DNA from 4 places in the Shewanella marisflavi genome. Region 1 is predicted to be linked to each of the others. Evidence: predicted binding sites of a transcription regulator. Region 1 holds the regulator's gene; each other region holds the start of a gene.

Evidence for each region. The regulator sigma-54, encoded in region 1, starts transcription at its own class of promoters, with help from an activator protein. The targets are predictions, from matches to a motif close to GTTGGCACGNNNNTNGNNT.
Region 2: flgA (flagellar basal body P-ring formation chaperone FlgA) is a predicted target of sigma-54. The motif match lies at 1,571-1,589, and genes of this name have one in related genera.
Region 3: glnA (glutamate--ammonia ligase) is a predicted target of sigma-54. The motif match lies at 1,754-1,772, and genes of this name have one in related genera.
Region 4: flgF (flagellar basal-body rod protein FlgF) is a predicted target of sigma-54. The motif match lies at 2,638-2,656, and genes of this name have one in related genera.

Annotation. Positions count from the first base shown of each region.
Region 1 is NZ_CP022272.1:3,702,837-3,707,051, forward strand. Features, by position in the region: gene lptC (LPS export ABC transporter periplasmic protein LptC) at 1-56, shown strand, start outside; gene lptA (lipopolysaccharide transport periplasmic protein LptA) at 43-591, shown strand; gene lptB (LPS export ABC transporter ATP-binding protein) at 588-1,319, shown strand; gene CFF01_RS16315 (RNA polymerase factor sigma-54) at 1,452-2,939, shown strand; gene hpf (ribosome hibernation promoting factor) at 2,970-3,257, shown strand; gene ptsN (PTS IIA-like nitrogen regulatory protein PtsN) at 3,260-3,703, shown strand; gene rapZ (RNase adapter RapZ) at 3,700-4,215, shown strand, end outside.
Region 2 is NZ_CP022272.1:2,888,084-2,892,298, forward strand. Features, by position in the region: gene CFF01_RS12785 (CheR family methyltransferase) at 1-455, opposite strand, end outside; gene CFF01_RS12790 (chemotaxis protein CheV) at 593-1,513, opposite strand; gene flgA (flagellar basal body P-ring formation chaperone FlgA) at 1,722-2,429, shown strand; gene flgM (flagellar biosynthesis anti-sigma factor FlgM) at 2,550-2,873, shown strand; gene CFF01_RS12805 (flagella synthesis protein FlgN) at 2,880-3,305, shown strand; gene CFF01_RS12810 (LPP20 family lipoprotein) at 3,433-3,879, opposite strand; gene CFF01_RS12815 (FlgO family outer membrane protein) at 3,876-4,215, opposite strand, start outside.
Region 3 is NZ_CP022272.1:3,987,948-3,992,162, reverse strand. Features, by position in the region: gene CFF01_RS17575 (N-acetyl-ornithine deacetylase) at 1-84, opposite strand, end outside; gene glnA (glutamate--ammonia ligase) at 263-1,672, opposite strand; gene typA (translational GTPase TypA) at 2,040-3,863, shown strand.
Region 4 is NZ_CP022272.1:2,881,731-2,885,945, forward strand. Features, by position in the region: gene CFF01_RS12745 (flagellar basal body P-ring protein FlgI) at 1-352, opposite strand, end outside; gene flgH (flagellar basal body L-ring protein FlgH) at 364-1,038, opposite strand; gene flgG (flagellar basal-body rod protein FlgG) at 1,048-1,836, opposite strand; gene flgF (flagellar basal-body rod protein FlgF) at 1,847-2,590, opposite strand; gene flgE (flagellar hook protein FlgE) at 2,778-4,139, opposite strand; gene flgD (flagellar hook assembly protein FlgD) at 4,202-4,215, opposite strand, start outside.

The DNA of each region.
Region 1 (4,215 bases):
ACGCACAAAATATACGACTGACGAGTCAGGTAGAAGGAACATATGAAACTAAATAGCCTTATTCTCGCTGGGCTGCTAACCCTGATTAGCCTGGGCGCCCAAGCCAAGGATAATGACCTACTACAAGAGGTCAAGATCTCTGCCGCTAGCCAGGAAGCCGATATCAAGAACAATCAGATCATCTTCCATGGACCGGTTGAGGTCACTCAGGGCTCGATCAAGATCTTGGCCGATGAACTGCGCGCCTTCAGCAAAGAAAAGAACAGTGGCAAGATCCTCGTTGCCACAGGCAACCCGGCCACCTACTCTCAGGTAATGGAAGATGGCCGTCCCGCCTCTGCCAGTGCCAAAGAGATCCGCTATGAACTCTCGAGCCGCACCCTGACACTCATTGGCGATGCTACCCTGGAACAGGAAGGCAGCCAGGTCACAGGTACTCAGATCCGCTACAACATTGAACAGCAACAGCTGATTGCCGAGAGTACAGGCAATGACCGCGTGATCACCATTATTCAGCCTGAAAACTATCAAGAGCAGAAACAAGCGCAACCCGAGCCAGAACCAGAACAACCCGAACAGGAAAAGCAATGACAGACCTGACCTTGAAGGCGGAAAACCTCGCCAAGAGCTATAAGAGTCGTGCCGTTGTCCAAGATGTGAGCCTTACAGTCAAAACCGGGCAGATCGTCGGCCTATTGGGACCAAACGGTGCCGGTAAGACCACCACCTTCTACATGGTGGTCGGCCTAGTACAGAGCGACAAGGGACGCATCTATATCGATGATGACGACCTCACCCTCGACCCCATGCACCTTCGCGCCCGTAAAGGCATAGGTTACCTGCCCCAGGAAGCCAGCATCTTTCGCAAACTCTCGGTACGCGACAACATCATGGCCGTGCTGCAGACCCGCAGCGATCTGGATAACGATGGCCGCGAAGAGGAGTTGGAACATCTGCTGGAAGAGTTTCATATTACCCATATCCGTGACAGCCACGGTATGGCGTTGTCGGGCGGTGAACGTCGCCGGGTAGAGATCGCCAGGGCCCTGGCCGCGAACCCGAAATTTATTCTTCTCGATGAACCCTTCGCCGGTGTCGACCCCATCTCAGTCATCGACATCAAAAAGATCATCGAGCAACTCAAAAACCGTGGCCTTGGGGTGTTGATCACCGACCATAATGTGCGCGAAACATTAGACGTCTGTGAGAAAGCCTATATCGTCAGCCACGGTAATCTGATCGCCGAAGGAACACCCGCCGAAATCTTAGACAATCAGCAAGTACGAGCAGTGTACTTAGGTGAACAATTCAAGCTATAGTTAATCTTATAACCGGGCCATAAACTGAAACTAATATCAGATTGTGGCCATAAGGACTATCCTTTATATTTGTCCGGCCAATTAGCCAGAGCTTTCTCATTTTATAATTAGAAACAAGGGAATAGCAGTACGATGAAAGCGTCACTTCAGCTCAAAATGGGTCAGCATCTCACCATGACGCCCCAGCTACAACAGGCCATACGTCTGTTGCAGTTGTCGTCACTAGAGTTGCAGCAGGAGATCCAACAAGCATTAGAATCCAATCCGCTACTGGAGTTGGATGAAGAGCAAGAAGGCGCCAGTGCCGAACTACAAGATGATACCGCCGTCGACAATTTCGACAGCAAGTATGATGACAAGATAGAGCTGGATTCGAGTCAGGATAACTCAGGCGTCGAGACCTCGGACGCCCTGACTCAAGACTCTATGCCTGACGAGCTGCCGGTCGACACTACTTGGGACGAGGTCTATACCGCCTCCCCTAACTCCAGCTCAGGCGCCATGCGCGACGACGACATGCCTTTTCAGGGCGAGACCAGTGAAGGCCTATACGAGCACCTCGAATGGCAGAAGAATCTCACCCCTTTTTCCGATAACGATCTGGCCATCGCCACCGCCATCATAGATGCCATTGACGAACGCGGTTACCTGACCCAGACCTGCGAGGATATTCTCGAAGCGATGGGCGATCCCGAAATAGAACTCGATGAGGTCGAGGCAGTACTCAAGCGAGTACAGCACTTCGACCCCATAGGCGTGGCGGCGCGAGATCTCAGCGAGTGTCTGACGATTCAGCTGGCCCAATACAGCGACGATACCCCGCATATCGCCAATGCACGCATGTTGATCAAGGAGCACTTGGATCTCATCGCTGGACGCGACTTCCGCCTCTTGATGCGCAAAACCAAGCTTAAAGAAGATGAGCTAAGAGATGCTATCGCCCTCATTCAAACTTTAAACCCCCGTCCAGGCCTGGCCATTACCGCCAGCCGCGACGAGTATGTGATCCCTGATGTGACCGTCACCAAGAAGAAGGGACGCTGGGTGGTCGAGCTTAATCCCGATAGCATGCCCAAGATCAACGTCAACCAGCAGTATGCGGCCATGGCGCGCAGCACTAAGAGCCAGGCTGACGGTCAGTTTATTCGTGGTCACCTGCAAGAGGCGAAATGGTTCCTCAAGAGTCTTGAGAGCCGTAACGAGACACTGCTAAAGGTCACCAACTGCATTGTCGACTTCCAACAAGGTTTCTTCGAATTTGGTGAAGAGGCGATGAAGCCCATGGTGCTTAACGACATCGCCGAAGCGGTGGAGATGCACGAATCGACCATCTCCCGTGTAACCACACAGAAATATATGCATACCCCGAGAGGGATCTTCGAACTCAAATACTTTTTCTCTAGCCATGTCGGCACTGACGATGGTGGAGAGTGCTCTTCAACAGCAATACGGGCTTTTATTAAGAAGCTAGTTGCTGCGGAAAACCAGAAAAAGCCATTAAGCGACAGCAAGATGGCTCAACTCTTAGCTGAACAAGGCATTAAAGTGGCGCGTCGCACTATTGCTAAGTACCGAGAGGCAATGCTTATACCGCCCTCGAATCAGCGTAAGAGCTTATAACACGTAACTGGAAACTGGAGGACTATCTTTATGCAAATAAACCTGACTGGGCACCATATCGAGATCACCCAATCTCTAAGAAACTATGTTGAAGAGAAATTCACAAAGCTTGAACGTCATTTCGATCAGATCAATAATGTGCACGTTGTATTAAATGTCGAAAAGTTGCAGCAAAAGGTTGAGGCCAAGTTACACCTCCGTGGCGGAGAAGTGTTCGCAACATCCGAACATGCGGACATGTATGCCGCGATAGACTCCCTGATTGACAAGCTCGATCGTCAGGTCATTAAACACAAAGAGAAGCTTACTAAACATTAACGATGGAACTGAGTACCATCCTGCGGCCGGAGTGCACAACCTGCGCCACTCCGGGCAGTAAGAAAAAGGTACTGGAGCTTATCAGCGACTTAGCCGCTGTCCAGTACCCCACCCTCTCCTCTCAAGAGATTTTTGAAAGCCTTCTGGCTCGAGAGAAAATGGGCAGCACAGGTATAGGCAATGGTATCGCGATTCCTCACGGACGGCTGACGAACATAGAGCAACCAGTGGCCGTACTGGTGAAGTGTGCTGAACCAATCGCATTCGATGCCATTGATAATAAGCCCGTCGATATCCTTTTTGCATTATTGGTGCCCGCAGATCAATGCGAGCAGCATCTTAGTACTCTGGCCGCCATGGCAGAGAAACTCAATGACAAGGCGATCATGAAACAGCTAAGAAAAACCAAGGATGAGTCAGAACTCTATCAGGTGATCACCCAATGAAATTGGTTTTGGTATCCGGACGCTCAGGGTCGGGAAAATCTGTCGCACTTAGGGTCTTAGAAGATCTCGGCTACTACTGTGTCGATAATCTGCCCCTACAGATGATGGAATCCCTGCTGGAGCAACTCAAGGGACGCAGCGAACTGGTGGCCATTAGCGTCGATGTGCGCAATATGCCCAGCGAAGAGATCCAGTTGGAAAAGCAGCTGGCCAAGCTCCCGAAAGATACCGAGATCTTAAGTTTCTTCCTTAACTCCAGCGACAATGTGCTGCTCAAGCGCTATAGCGAGACCCGCAGATTACATCCGCTGTCACGCTCAAAAGTCTCTCTCAAGGAGGCGATTCAGCTCGAAGGCAAACTGCTCGATCCCATCGCCAAGCTAGTGGATCACTATATCGACACCTCTAACCTCAACATCTATGAGTTGAGTGACAAGGTGCGCGAAATATTACTGGGCACAGTCGATAAAGAGCTGGTGATCAACTTCGAATCTTTCGGCTTTAAATATGGC
Region 2 (4,215 bases), 810 kb from region 1:
GAGGGGGACAAGTCTGTCGCTAATATGGTCGCACTACCAGGTAAGGCTCCTGGCTTACGCTGCTGATATTCCAAGATAGTCATCGCCAATGAATAAGGCTCTTGTCCAGATGAACAGGCGGCAGACCAGATCTTAAGCGGCCGCCCTAAACGGGAATATTCAGGAAGCAAACTATTGCCCAACAGCTCAAAAGGATAACGATCGCGAAACCACAAGGTTTCGTTGGTGGTCATAGCATCGATCACTTCAGCCCTAAGCTGACGCTCGGTGGGCTTCATGGAATGCTTAACCACCTCAGACAAGGAAGGAAGGTTGTACTTACCCATCAAAGGTGCGAGTCGGCTACGAACCAAATATTGCTTATTGTCACCCAACACGATGCCGCTGTGTTGCTCCAGAAACAATTTAAATTGGTTGTACTCAGCTTCGGCAAGTGATTTATTCGGCACCTTGATATCCCAATATCAAAAAATAAAACAGGCTACAACATACACTATAGCAAGCATGACAGAGCTCAGCGTTATACATTAGCTAAGTCACTGATACAAGTTTAAACTTATCAAACTTAGGCTTAGGACCGACTTAGGTCAAATTACAAACTAAGATGCTTGTTAACCGCAGCCGCTAACTCATCAGGATTAAATTTCGCAATAAAATCATTAGCGCCCACCTTCTCCACCATCGCCTGATTGAATACACCGCTGAGCGAGGTGTGCAGTACAACCTTAATATCTTTCAGTTTAGGGTTATCACGAATCTCCGCCGTCAAGGTATAACCATCCATCTCTGGCATCTCAATATCTGAGATGATTAGCGGAATTTCGGTTGCGACATTGTCCATCTCCGCCGCGACACTCACCAATTTTTCTAAAGCCTCACGCCCATCTTTTGCGGTATCTATCTGCAGGCTCAAGGACTCGAGGGCACGAATGATCTGCTTGCGCGCCACCGCCGAATCATCAATCACCATGATGTGATAATGGCGATCTCTGTCGATAGTAAGCTGCGCATCCACTTCCTGACTGATCTGGGTTTTCACTGGCGAAATCTCATCAAGGATCTTCTCGACATCTAAAATTTCTACCAGCTCACCTTCTATCTCGGTAACCGCCGTGAGATAAGAATAACGCCCCGCACCTTGTGGCGGCGGCATGATAGCTTCCCAGTTCATATTGATGATACGCTCGACCGACTTGACCAAGAATCCCTGCACGCTACGGTTGTACTCAGAAATAATAATGAAACAACCTTCGGTATTCTCTAACGGCTTGCCGCCTGTTGCCGCGCTAAGATCAATCACAGAAATGGTTTGCCCACGTATATGGGCCACGCCTCTCACAAAAGGATTCAACTTAGGTAGTGCGGTTAACGGCGGGCACTGCAGTACTTCTTTCACCTTAAATACGTTAATGCCAAACCTTTGCCGCCCATTTAACTTAAACAGCAGCAGCTCTAAGCGGTTTTGTCCTACAAGTTGGGTGCGTTTATTAACTGATTCAAGAATACTCGACATAATGCCTTTGCCCTGTTGTCGGGTGAATGCGAAGCCGTTCCCATGGTAAGTATGAGTATAGGCATAGTAATTGCTTTATCTAGTTATATGACAACCAGACCTCTACTTTGTCAAATTTATGACTCTAATTTCTCACAAAAAATGGCAAAGTCTGAGCCTTCAAACGAAGTATAGGTGTAATCTGGCTAATCAAGCTAGTCAATTCAATATGAAAGTAAATTTTGCATATTTTCTGTTTTTGTTACTCACCTCTCTGCCGACAATGGCAGCGGAGCCAGCCAGCGTTCCCTCCGTCTCGACCATAGCAAGATTAGCAACAGAGGTGGTGCAAGAAAAAATCACCTTACCCAAGGATGCCAAGCTGATCATCACGCCACAAAGCTTGGACACCAGGCTATCACCGCCAGCCTGCCTGGGTATGCCTAAGGCCGAGATTGCCAGCGATCGCGCCATCAGTAAAAACAACACTGTCAAAATCAGTTGCAGTAGCCCGGAGCTCGATTATCCCTGGCAGATATTCATTTCGGTTCGGGTCGAAATTCTTTTTCCCGTGGTTGTCGCCAACCAGACATTGGGACCGGGCGAGCTCATCGAAGCCGATCAGATCCGCGTCGACTATGTTGAGCAGAGCCAACTTAGAGGCCAACAATTTGATGATCCAGCAAGCGTTGCCGGGACCCGAGTTAAACGCAGAATCCCCATCAACCAGCCTCTTTTTAGCAGTAATCTCTGTTTCGTCTGCAAAGGCGATAGTGTGGCAATTTTTGCGCGTTCAGAAAATTTCGAGATAAAAACCAACGGCGAAGCGCTAAATGATGGTAACCTTGGTGACAGGATTCAAGTACGTAACAGCCGCTCACACAAGAGCGTTGATGCACACGTTATAGGCATTGGTGAAGTGGAAGTCAGGATGTGATCTTGATGACCTTTAACACGCAAAAATTTATACTGTTTTTTGAAACTTATTGCTAAAGCTTTGACCATGAGTGCCGATAGACAAGTATGTTGATCTCATTTATGTAAGTTGGACCCCAAAATGCCTATAGATATAAAACACGTAAATACAAATACTAACAGTCGAATTGGCAGCGCCAATTCAAGCAAAGCGTCACTGGGCAAAGACTCAGCTGCAACTGCTAGCACTCAATCAAATACGATAAAGGGTGACTCTGTCTCTATCACCTCTCAGGCGCAACAGCTCCAGAGTGCACAGGCCAAATTAAACGATATTCCTGAAATCGATATCAAAAAGGTTGAGCAGATCAAAGCCGCCATCGCTGAGGGGCGCTATAAAATAGATGCCGATAAACTGGCCAGCAATATTGCCCAGTTTGAAAAGGAACTCCAGGATCTTAACTAAGACGTTATGACGCAGATAACCGATATCATCGCCAATCAACACAAATTGCTAGACAACTTGAAGCAAACCATTGAGTCAGAGAAAGCTGCCTTGATCGCGCAAGATGCCGATCAACTGTTGCGTCTGGCTAATGAAAAAGCCGAGTTGTTAAATGAGATCAAACTAGGTGATACCGAATTAGCTGCGCATCCTGAACTAGGCAAGCTCACTCAAGAGCCTGCGCTTATTGCGTTAGTTGACGACGCCAAGCAGGCATTGGCCGAATGTAAACAGCTTAATGAGCAAAATGCCGCGCTTATCGAACACAGCATGGCCAGTGTCAATCGATTCTCACAGGCGCTACAGGCAAGTCGCAACGCCAACAGCCTGACCTATGATGGTAAGGGGAAGACCTCGACCATCTCGACGCTTGGCAATAACCTGAAAGCCTAGTTATTGCTCTGAAGCCAGGTTTCCAAAAAGTCACGGCTCATAGTAAATCTGAAGACATAAAAAAGCCTCTTTAAAGAGGCTTTTTTATTTGGCTGATGTAGTTGACTAATTCAGTTCCCTATCGCACTTAAAAATAGGTCACTTCCTTCACTGTTTGCGGCCTATTCTGCTGTTGGTATAAGGCCCAAACCTGCTGAAAATCAAGCTCAAGCTCAGTGACATAATGATCGCCAGCCGGATAACTCTTCACTACCTTCGCGCCGCGAATCACGCCGCTCACCGAGGCCTGAATATTGTCATCGGATAACATCCAATCTTTTACATTGCTCGAGGCTGACAACTGTTGGCCATACACCTGCTCGGCCAGCTCTCGGTAGGCAGCTATCTTAGACGCCTGCATTGCCATCAATACCCGTTGAGAGGCCTCTTTTGCTGGCTGGGTCGCCAGCGGCGCATAACCAATAGCGGTTAATTTAGGAAAACTCTCCGGCGCCTGGGTTTCCCATTGGATATATCTATCTTGAGAGGCACATCCACCTAGCATAAGCAGCAATGCCACTATCATGATTCTCATTGGTTAACCCCCTTAATCTGCACATCAGCCTGCCCTTCGGCGCTGTAACGAAAAAGCACACCGCCTTGGGAAGTCACCTTTTCTGACAGGCTAAGATAATCTGCCAGCTCTGACTGACCCACACTCGCGCCAGCCACAGAAACAACACGATTATTGGTCACATTCACTATGCGACTATTAATCACCACCCCATTGGGGTTAAGGCTCATGGTCGAGGCCAATACATGCTCTACGGGCAGATCCGTCGGCAGCTGACGCCAATCACGGGTCAAGATAAGCTCTCCCTGCTCAGTCACCCGCAGGTTCTCGCCTACGTTAATATCCACCAGATTAAAC
Region 3 (4,215 bases), 290 kb from region 1:
ATAAAAGGTGCTGATTTCATTGCTTTGACAACTGAAAATATCACTGTGCCAGGTAAAAGACTGGAAGGGATCACGGCTAGACATAATGGATTCTAAGGTAATTGTTGGGCGTGATCATGATAGCAGTTTGGTCATAAAGATAAATCAATTTTGTGGTGCTTGTCAGGTGGTTAAGCCGATAGCATCTCTTGGTAAATAGGCATAAAAAAGCCGCCTTAAGCGGCGGCTTCTTCAAGCGATAATCCTATCTTACAGGAAAGGATTACAGGCTGTAGTACAGCTCGAACTCAGCTGGGTGAGTCGTGCGAGATACTTTCTCGGCTTCAGCAGTCTTCAGTGCAATGTAAGAATCGATGAAGTCATTGCTGAATACGCCGCCACGAGTCAAGAACTCACGGTCTGCATCCAGGTTCTCTAGTGCGTTCTCAAGAGAGGTCGCAACCTGTGGGATCTCTGCCGCTTCTTCAGCTGGTAGGTCGTACAGATCCTTGTCCATAGCTTCACCTGGGTGGATCTTGTTCTGGATACCGTCAAGACCAGCCATTAGCAGTGCCGCAAACGCCAGGTATGGGTTAGCCGTTGGATCTGGGAAGCGAGTCTCGATACGACGAGCCTTAGGGCTTGGTACTACTGGGATACGGATAGACGCAGAGCGGTTACGTGCCGAGTAGGCCAGCATGACAGGTGCTTCGAAGTGAGGTACTAGACGCTTGTACGAGTTAGTGCTTGGGTTAGTAAAGGCGTTCAGCGCGCGAGCGTGCTTGATGATACCGCCGATGTAGTAAAGTGCTGTCTCGCTCAGACCGGCATACTTGTCGCCAGAGAAGAGGTTAACACCGTCTTTTGCCAGAGATTGGTGAACGTGCATACCGCTACCGTTGTCGCCAACGATTGGCTTAGGCATGAAGGTTGCTGTTTTGCCGTAAGCGTGGGCCATGTTGTGAACCACATACTTAAGGATCTGGATTTCATCGGCTTTTTCAGTCAGCTTGTTGAAGCGAGTTGCGATCTCGTTCTGACCGGCAGTCGCCACTTCGTGGTGATGCGCTTCAACTACTTGACCCATCTCTTCCAGTACCAGACACATGGCGCTACGAAGATCTTGTGAAGAGTCAACCGGTGCTACTGGGAAGTAACCACCTTTAACGAATGGGCGGTGACCAGTGTTACCGTCGTCATAGTGAGTACCTGAGTTCCAAGCCGCTTCTTTAGCGTCTAGCTTAACGAAACAGCCAGACATGTCTGTGCCGAATTTAACGTCGTCGAACAGGAAGAACTCTGGCTCAGGACCAATCAATACGGTATCGGCGATACCAGTAGAGACCAGGTACTCTTCGGCTTTCTTAGCGATAGAGCGTGGGTCACGGTCATAACCAGTCATAGTGCCTGGCTCAAGAATGTCACAACGGATCAGCGCTGTGGTTTCTTCGGTGAACGGGTCAAGTACGAAGGTCGTTGGGTCTGGCATCAGTACCATGTCTGATTCGTTAATGCCTTTCCAGCCAGCAATAGATGAACCATCGAACATTTTACCGTCTTCAAAGAAATCGGCATCAACCTGATGAGTAGGGATAGAAACGTGCTGCTCTTTACCTTTAGTATCGGTAAAACGCAAATCAACAAACTTAACTTCAAGTTCTTCTAGTTGTTGTAAAACTGATTCAACTGACATTCTAAAGTCTCCGAGTAGAGTAGAGGGGATGCCCTTCTTATATCATTCAACGTTGCGACCAACGCGGTTATGGCATGAGTATAGCTAGACTCATGCCAAAAGTTTAAAGTATTGATTTTTATAGGAACAATAAAGATGGTCAGTGACGGGAATCGCACGTTTGCACCATTAAGGTGCATTGCTTGCACCCTGCTGGTGCGGTCACCAAGATGGTGCGCACCAAGATAAACCTGACTATTCATGCTGACTAAAAAATAATCCTGTGCGAGAGCCCTCTGCTAGAGTAGAATGGCACGTTTTTTATTGCAACAGCTATTATTAGAGCTGTTATCAATACCCTATTTTTTTGATGGTAAGAGGTTTATCCGTGTTAGAGAATTTACGTAACATCGCCATTATTGCGCACGTTGACCATGGTAAAACGACCCTGGTTGATAAGTTGCTGGCACAGTCTGGAACCCTTGAGACTCGAGGAGAGGCCGCTGAGCGGGTGATGGATTCCAACGATCTTGAGAAGGAGCGTGGAATCACGATTCTGGCGAAAAATACTGCCATCAAGTGGAACGATTATCGTATTAATATCGTTGATACCCCAGGTCACGCCGACTTCGGTGGTGAGGTTGAACGTGTACTTTCTATGGTTGACTGTGTGTTACTGCTAGTTGATGCGGTCGATGGTCCAATGCCACAGACACGTTTCGTGACCAAGAAAGCTTTCGCACAGGGCCTTAAGCCTATCGTAGTGATCAACAAAATCGACCGTCCAGGCGCGCGCCCTGATTGGGTTATCGACCAGGTATTCGATCTGTTCGACAACTTAGGTGCAACCGACGAGCAGCTGGACTTCCCGATCGTATACGCCTCTGCACTCAACGGTTTCGCGACTCTGGATCCTGAAGACACAGGTACCGACATGACACCGCTGTTCGAAACCATCGTTGAGAAGGTTTCTTCACCGGATGCTGATGCCGAAGGTGCTTTCCAGATGCAGATCTCTCAGCTGGACTACAACTCATATGTAGGCGTTATCGGCGTTGGCCGTATCAAGCGTGGTAGCGTCAAGGTAAACCAACAGGTTACTGTTGTGTGTGCCGATGGTAAGACTCGTAACGGTAAGATTGGCCAGGTTCTGGGTTACATGGGTCTGGATCGTCACGAAGTGACTGAAGCTAATGCTGGCGACATCGTAGCAATTAACGGTCTGGGTGAACTGAAGATCTCTGACACAGTATGTGCCGTAGGCAGCGCTGAAGCCTTGCCGCCTCTTTCTGTGGACGAGCCAACACTGACCATGACTTTCCAGGTCAACACCTCTCCATTTGCAGGTAAAGAAGGTAAGTACGTGACATCACGTAACATTCTTGAGCGTCTGCAGCAGGAGCTGATACACAACGTGGCACTGCGCGTCGAAGAAACTGACAGCCCAGACCGTTTCCGCGTATCGGGCCGTGGTGAGCTTCACCTGTCTATCCTGATCGAAAACATGCGTCGTGAAGGCTACGAGCTAGCGGTTTCACGTCCAGAAGTGATCATCAAAGATATCGACGGCGAGAAGTGCGAGCCATTTGAAACTCTGACCGTGGATGTTGAAGAAGAACACCAAGGTGCGGTGATCGAGAAGCTAGGTACTCGTAAGGCCGACATGCGTGACATGCAGCCAGACGGTAAGGGTCGTGTACGTATCGATTTCATCATTCCTAGCCGTGGTCTAATCGGTTTCCAAACCGAGTTCATGACAGCCACTTCGGGTACGGGTCTTATCTACCACTCATTTGACCATTACGGTCCAGTGAAGGGCGGTGACATTGGTCAGCGTCAAAACGGTGTGTTGATCTCTAACGCTACTGGTAAGGCACTAACCTTTGCTCTGTTCGGTCTGCAAGACCGTGGTCGTCTGATGATTGGTCACGCTGCCGAGGTTTATGAAGGCCAGGTAGTGGGTATCCACTCTCGTGCTAACGATCTGACAGTGAACTGTCTGAAAGGTAAGCAGCTGACTAACATGCGCGCCTCTGGTACCGACGAAGCTCAGGTACTGACACCGCATATTCAGATGACCCTTGAGCAGGCGCTTGAGTTTATCGATGACGACGAATTGGTAGAAGTGACCCCGCTAAGCATTCGTGTGCGTAAGCGTCACCTGACCGAAAACGATCGTAAGCGTGCTAGCCGCGCCTCAAAAGACGCTTAATTTGGGTTTGCACCATAAGGGTGCAACTTAAGTTACTAGCCCCGGACATGAATGTGTCTGGGGCTTTTTTATGCTGGCCTAGAATGATTGCTTATTAAGGTCATTATGATTTTGTTGGCCATATGCCTGTAAAACACCCATGCTAGCTTTTCAGCTTGTTCGCCTTGGTCACTGAAGGTAACAGGTGGTAAGGGCTCGGTCAGTCTGGCGTATTTATTTTGGATAAGAAAATAGCAATATCGCTGAATACCTAGGCTTTTTTGCTATCCTTCTAGGGGGAGAGAGTTTGTTAGTAAAGCTGGCGCCTTGAATTTACCGCTATCTTGAGAGGTGCGCTGCAAAGACATAGCAT
Region 4 (4,215 bases), 820 kb from region 1:
TGCCACCGCGCAGGCTCTTGGCTTCACCAAGACTTGAGACGGTCACATCCAAAGTCTGACCCGGCTTGATAAACGCCGGCATATTAGCGTGCACCGCGACAACGGCGACGTTTTTAATCTTAGGGCGGAAGTTATCGGGCAAATTGATGCCGAAGTTCTTCAGCATGGTCTTAAAAGTCTGCTCGGTATAACGCGTCTTCTCACCCGTACCAGGCAAACCCACCACTAAGCCGTAGCCAATCAGCTGGTTGCTACGCACCCCTTGTACATTAGCAATATCTTTGATGCGCTGGGCCGAACTGACGCTTGAAAACACCATCAGGGCACAGGCCAAAATTATTTTGATCTTCATGGCATCGCTCCTTAGAAGGGCCACCAGTCACTCATAAAGAACTGGCTTAACCAGCCCACTTTCTGAGCATCGGCAAAGGTGCCTGTACCACTGTATTGAATACGGGCATTGGCCACGCGTTGAGAATCAATCGTGTTATCGGGGCGAATATCTTGCGAGCGCACTATCCCGGTTACCCTGACAAACTCATCGCCATTATTGATGGTGATCCACTTTTCGCCGCGGATCACCAAGTTACCGTTGTTAAGCACCTGCATCACATTGGCGGAGATACTGCCAGACAGGCTGTTGCTCTGATCCGCATCTGACTCACGCTTGGTATTCATGCTGTCTTTGTAGCGCAGATCGATAGGCGTACCGCCTATGGTCACATTGCCGCCACCGGCATAGATGGGATCTAAACTCAGATCCGAGCCCTTCTTGATCTCATTGTTGGCGCTCTTTTTCGCCTGAGTCGACTCTTGCAATATCACGGTAATGATATCGCCAACCTTAAGCGCCTTGATGTCTGAATAGAGGCTAGATGCTTGGCTGTCTTGATACATGGAGCCAGTTGCCGCAATTTTTGTCGGCGGCGCCTCGGGATACACTGGCGCATAATAAGGGTCATCGGCAATCGGCTTCTGAATGGTTGAGCTGCAACCCACCAGCGCCATGGCGACCACTAAAATAAGCGACTTAGTCATCTCAAACCTCTACAAATTCTGATTGACGTAAGAGAGCATCTGGTCGACGGCCGAGATCACCTTAGAGTTCATCTCATAGATTCGCTGACTCTCAATCAGATTGACCAGCTCTTCGGTCACGTTAACATTAGAGGTTTCCAGCGCCCCCTGACGTATTGCGCCCATACCATCCAGTGATGCTGTCCCCTGAATAGGTGTGCCACTGGCGCCTGTTTCCAGGTAGAGGTTCTGCCCCATAGGGTCCAAGCCACTCGGATTGATGAAATCAGACATACTCAGTTGACCCACCACTTGGTTTTCAGCCGCGCCGGGTGTCTTCACCGAGACTTCCCCTTCGGCGGACACCGTAATGCTGGTCGCATCATCGGGAATAGTGATAGCAGGTTGCAGTACATAGCCTGAACCCGGGGTCACGATTTGCCCGGTATCATCTAAGGTAAACTGACCATTTCGGGTATAGGCCGTAGTGCCGTCTGGCAACTGCACCTCGAAGAAGCCTGGGCCCTCAATCATCAGATCCAGTGAGTTATCTGTGGTCAGCATATTACCTTGGGTAAACATCTTCTGAGTCGCGACCACCTTAGTACCTGCGCCTATGTTTAAACCATTCGGCAACTTGGTATTGGAGGCACTGATCCCGCCCGCCTGATTCACAGTTTGATAGAGCAGGTCTTCGAAAACGGCTCGGCTTTTTTTGTAACCAACAGTGCTGGCATTGGCAACATTGTTGGAGATCACCGAGATATCTGTTTGCTGGGCATCTAAGCCAGTCTTACTAATCCATAACGCCGGATGCATAATCTATCTCCTAACTAATGCGCATTAATGACGAAGAGGCACGATCCATCTCTTCGGCGGTTTTCATCATCTTGACCTGCATCTCAAACTGTCGTTGCAGATCGATTAAAGAGACCATCTCATCGACGGCATTAACATTACTGCCTTCGATAGCGCCGCTCTCCACACTGACATTGGGATCGGCTGCGGCGACAACGCCAGACATTTGACGGAACAAGCCATCCTCGCCGCGCATCAGGTTTTGATTACCTGGGTTAACTAATTTGATACGACCGACCTCTTCGATCACCTCGGCGGTTGAGCCAAGCGGTCTCACCGAGATAGTGCCGTCTTGGGCAATCTCAATTTTTTCGATAGGAAGCGGTAATACGATAGGACCTGCGTCACCCATAATAGGGTTGCCTCTGTCATTACGCAGTAGGCCTGTGGTATCGAAACTCAAGCTACCTGAACGGGTATAGGCCTCGCTGCCATCGACAGCCTGCACGGCTATCCAGCCATCACCTTTTACCGCGATATCAAGATCACGCCCCGTGGTCTTTATCGGTCCGGCGGCATAGTTGGCCGACGGATTCTCTGTCATGGAAAACACCCGCGTTGGCAACCCTTCACCAAAGGCCTGCATGGATCTGGCTTGCTCCATATCTGACTTAAAACCATCTGTGTTGGCGTTAGCAAGGTTGTTGGCACGCACCGCCAGCGAATGCATATTCTGCTTGGCACCACTCATGGCGACGTAGAGTAATTTATCCACTTGCTGCTCCGTCAATGTTTCAACTAAAACTGTCTAATAACAGAACAAAGCAAACATCATGCCAAGCAATAGGGTACGTTGCAGGGGGAAGATCAAGCAGTTAAAAGCAAAGAAAGGACAAATAAGAGAAAGCGGCAAAAGAGGCGGAAATGTGTTGCCGCTTGGCAACACATTTCTCGGGGTAAGATTAACGGATCTGCAGTACCGTCTGCTGTAGCGTGTTGTTTACTTCCAGCGTCCGTGAGTTTGCCTGGAAATTACGCTGAGCCGAAATAAGGTCCACCAGCTCTGTCGTCAGATCGACGTTTGACTGCTCTAGCGCCGATGAGCGTATGCTACCAAAGGTACCACTGTTGGCTTCACCCGCCAGTGCCGGGCCAGAGTCCAGGCTCTCTTTCCAAGAGGTATTGCCTACCTGGGTCAGTCCCTGCTCATTTGAGAATCTGGCTAATGCAACGCGTGCTAAAGGAACAGTAGAACCATTGCTATAGCTGGCGTTGATCAAACCATCCGCGCCGACTTCCACGTTAGTCAAACGACCTACTGTGGTGCCGTCTTGGCTCAACTCAGTCACCTCAAATGGCGAGGCGTACTGAGTCGGGCTGTTAAAGTTAAGCGTGAGTGTCTGGGTGCCGTCAGTGCCTGGACCCAAGACGTTGGCGCCGCTCACGCCCAGCTGCTCAGTGGTAATGACGGCCGGATCGCTACCTGTATAGGCACCCGTGTCATTGAACGAGAGCACTGAGCCTTTCCAACCACCGGCATTAACGGCTGTACCACTTGAATCTGCTACGCCGTCACCTGTGGTATCACGACCGTATGTACCCGCAGCGCCTGCCAAGTCAACCTGCTTGCCGTCTACCGCGTAGAAGGCCACCCAGTTACTGGTGCCGGTATAAGCGGCTTGCGGTGGACGTACGAAATAGGTCGTCAGAATATGTGGCTCACCCAATGAGTCATACATGGTCACCGAAGTCGAATTGTTGTAGGTGTCGGGATCGTTTGGATCAAAGGCCGCAGGATCTAAGGTTGACTCACCCGCATTAAGGTTCATCTGAATGCCAATGTTGTCAGTTTTCTGCGGACTGCCGGCAGTGTCGGGGATCTTAACCGGCTGAGTGGTGGTTAAACTCACCGACGTTGAGTTACCATCTTTATCCACCGGGAAGGTTTGCAGATAATTACCGGCCGAATTAACCAGATAGCTATCGGCATCGACCTTAAAGGCCCCTGCACGTGTGTATGAGAGATCTTGTGAACCCACTTCAGAGGAGGTCACAAAGAAACCGCCGCCATTGATCGCCATATCCAGCGCGTTACTGGTAAATTGCAGACTCCCCTGCTGGAATTGCTGCGCCACCTGCGCCGTAGTAACACCGCCACCGACTGTCGTTTTGCTGTTGGCAAAAATTGAACTGGCATAGACGTCGGCAAACTCTGCGCGCGACTCTTTAAAACCTGTGGTGTTGACGTTGGCTATGTTATTCGCCGTGGTATTGAGATCTTTTTGCGCCGCCGCGATACCACTCAATGCAATGTTAAATGACATAAATCACCTCACTAAAAATTTGTAATCTGTTCTGGATCGAATGCCCTAACGCTCTGCTTTGTCTAGGTTTCAGACA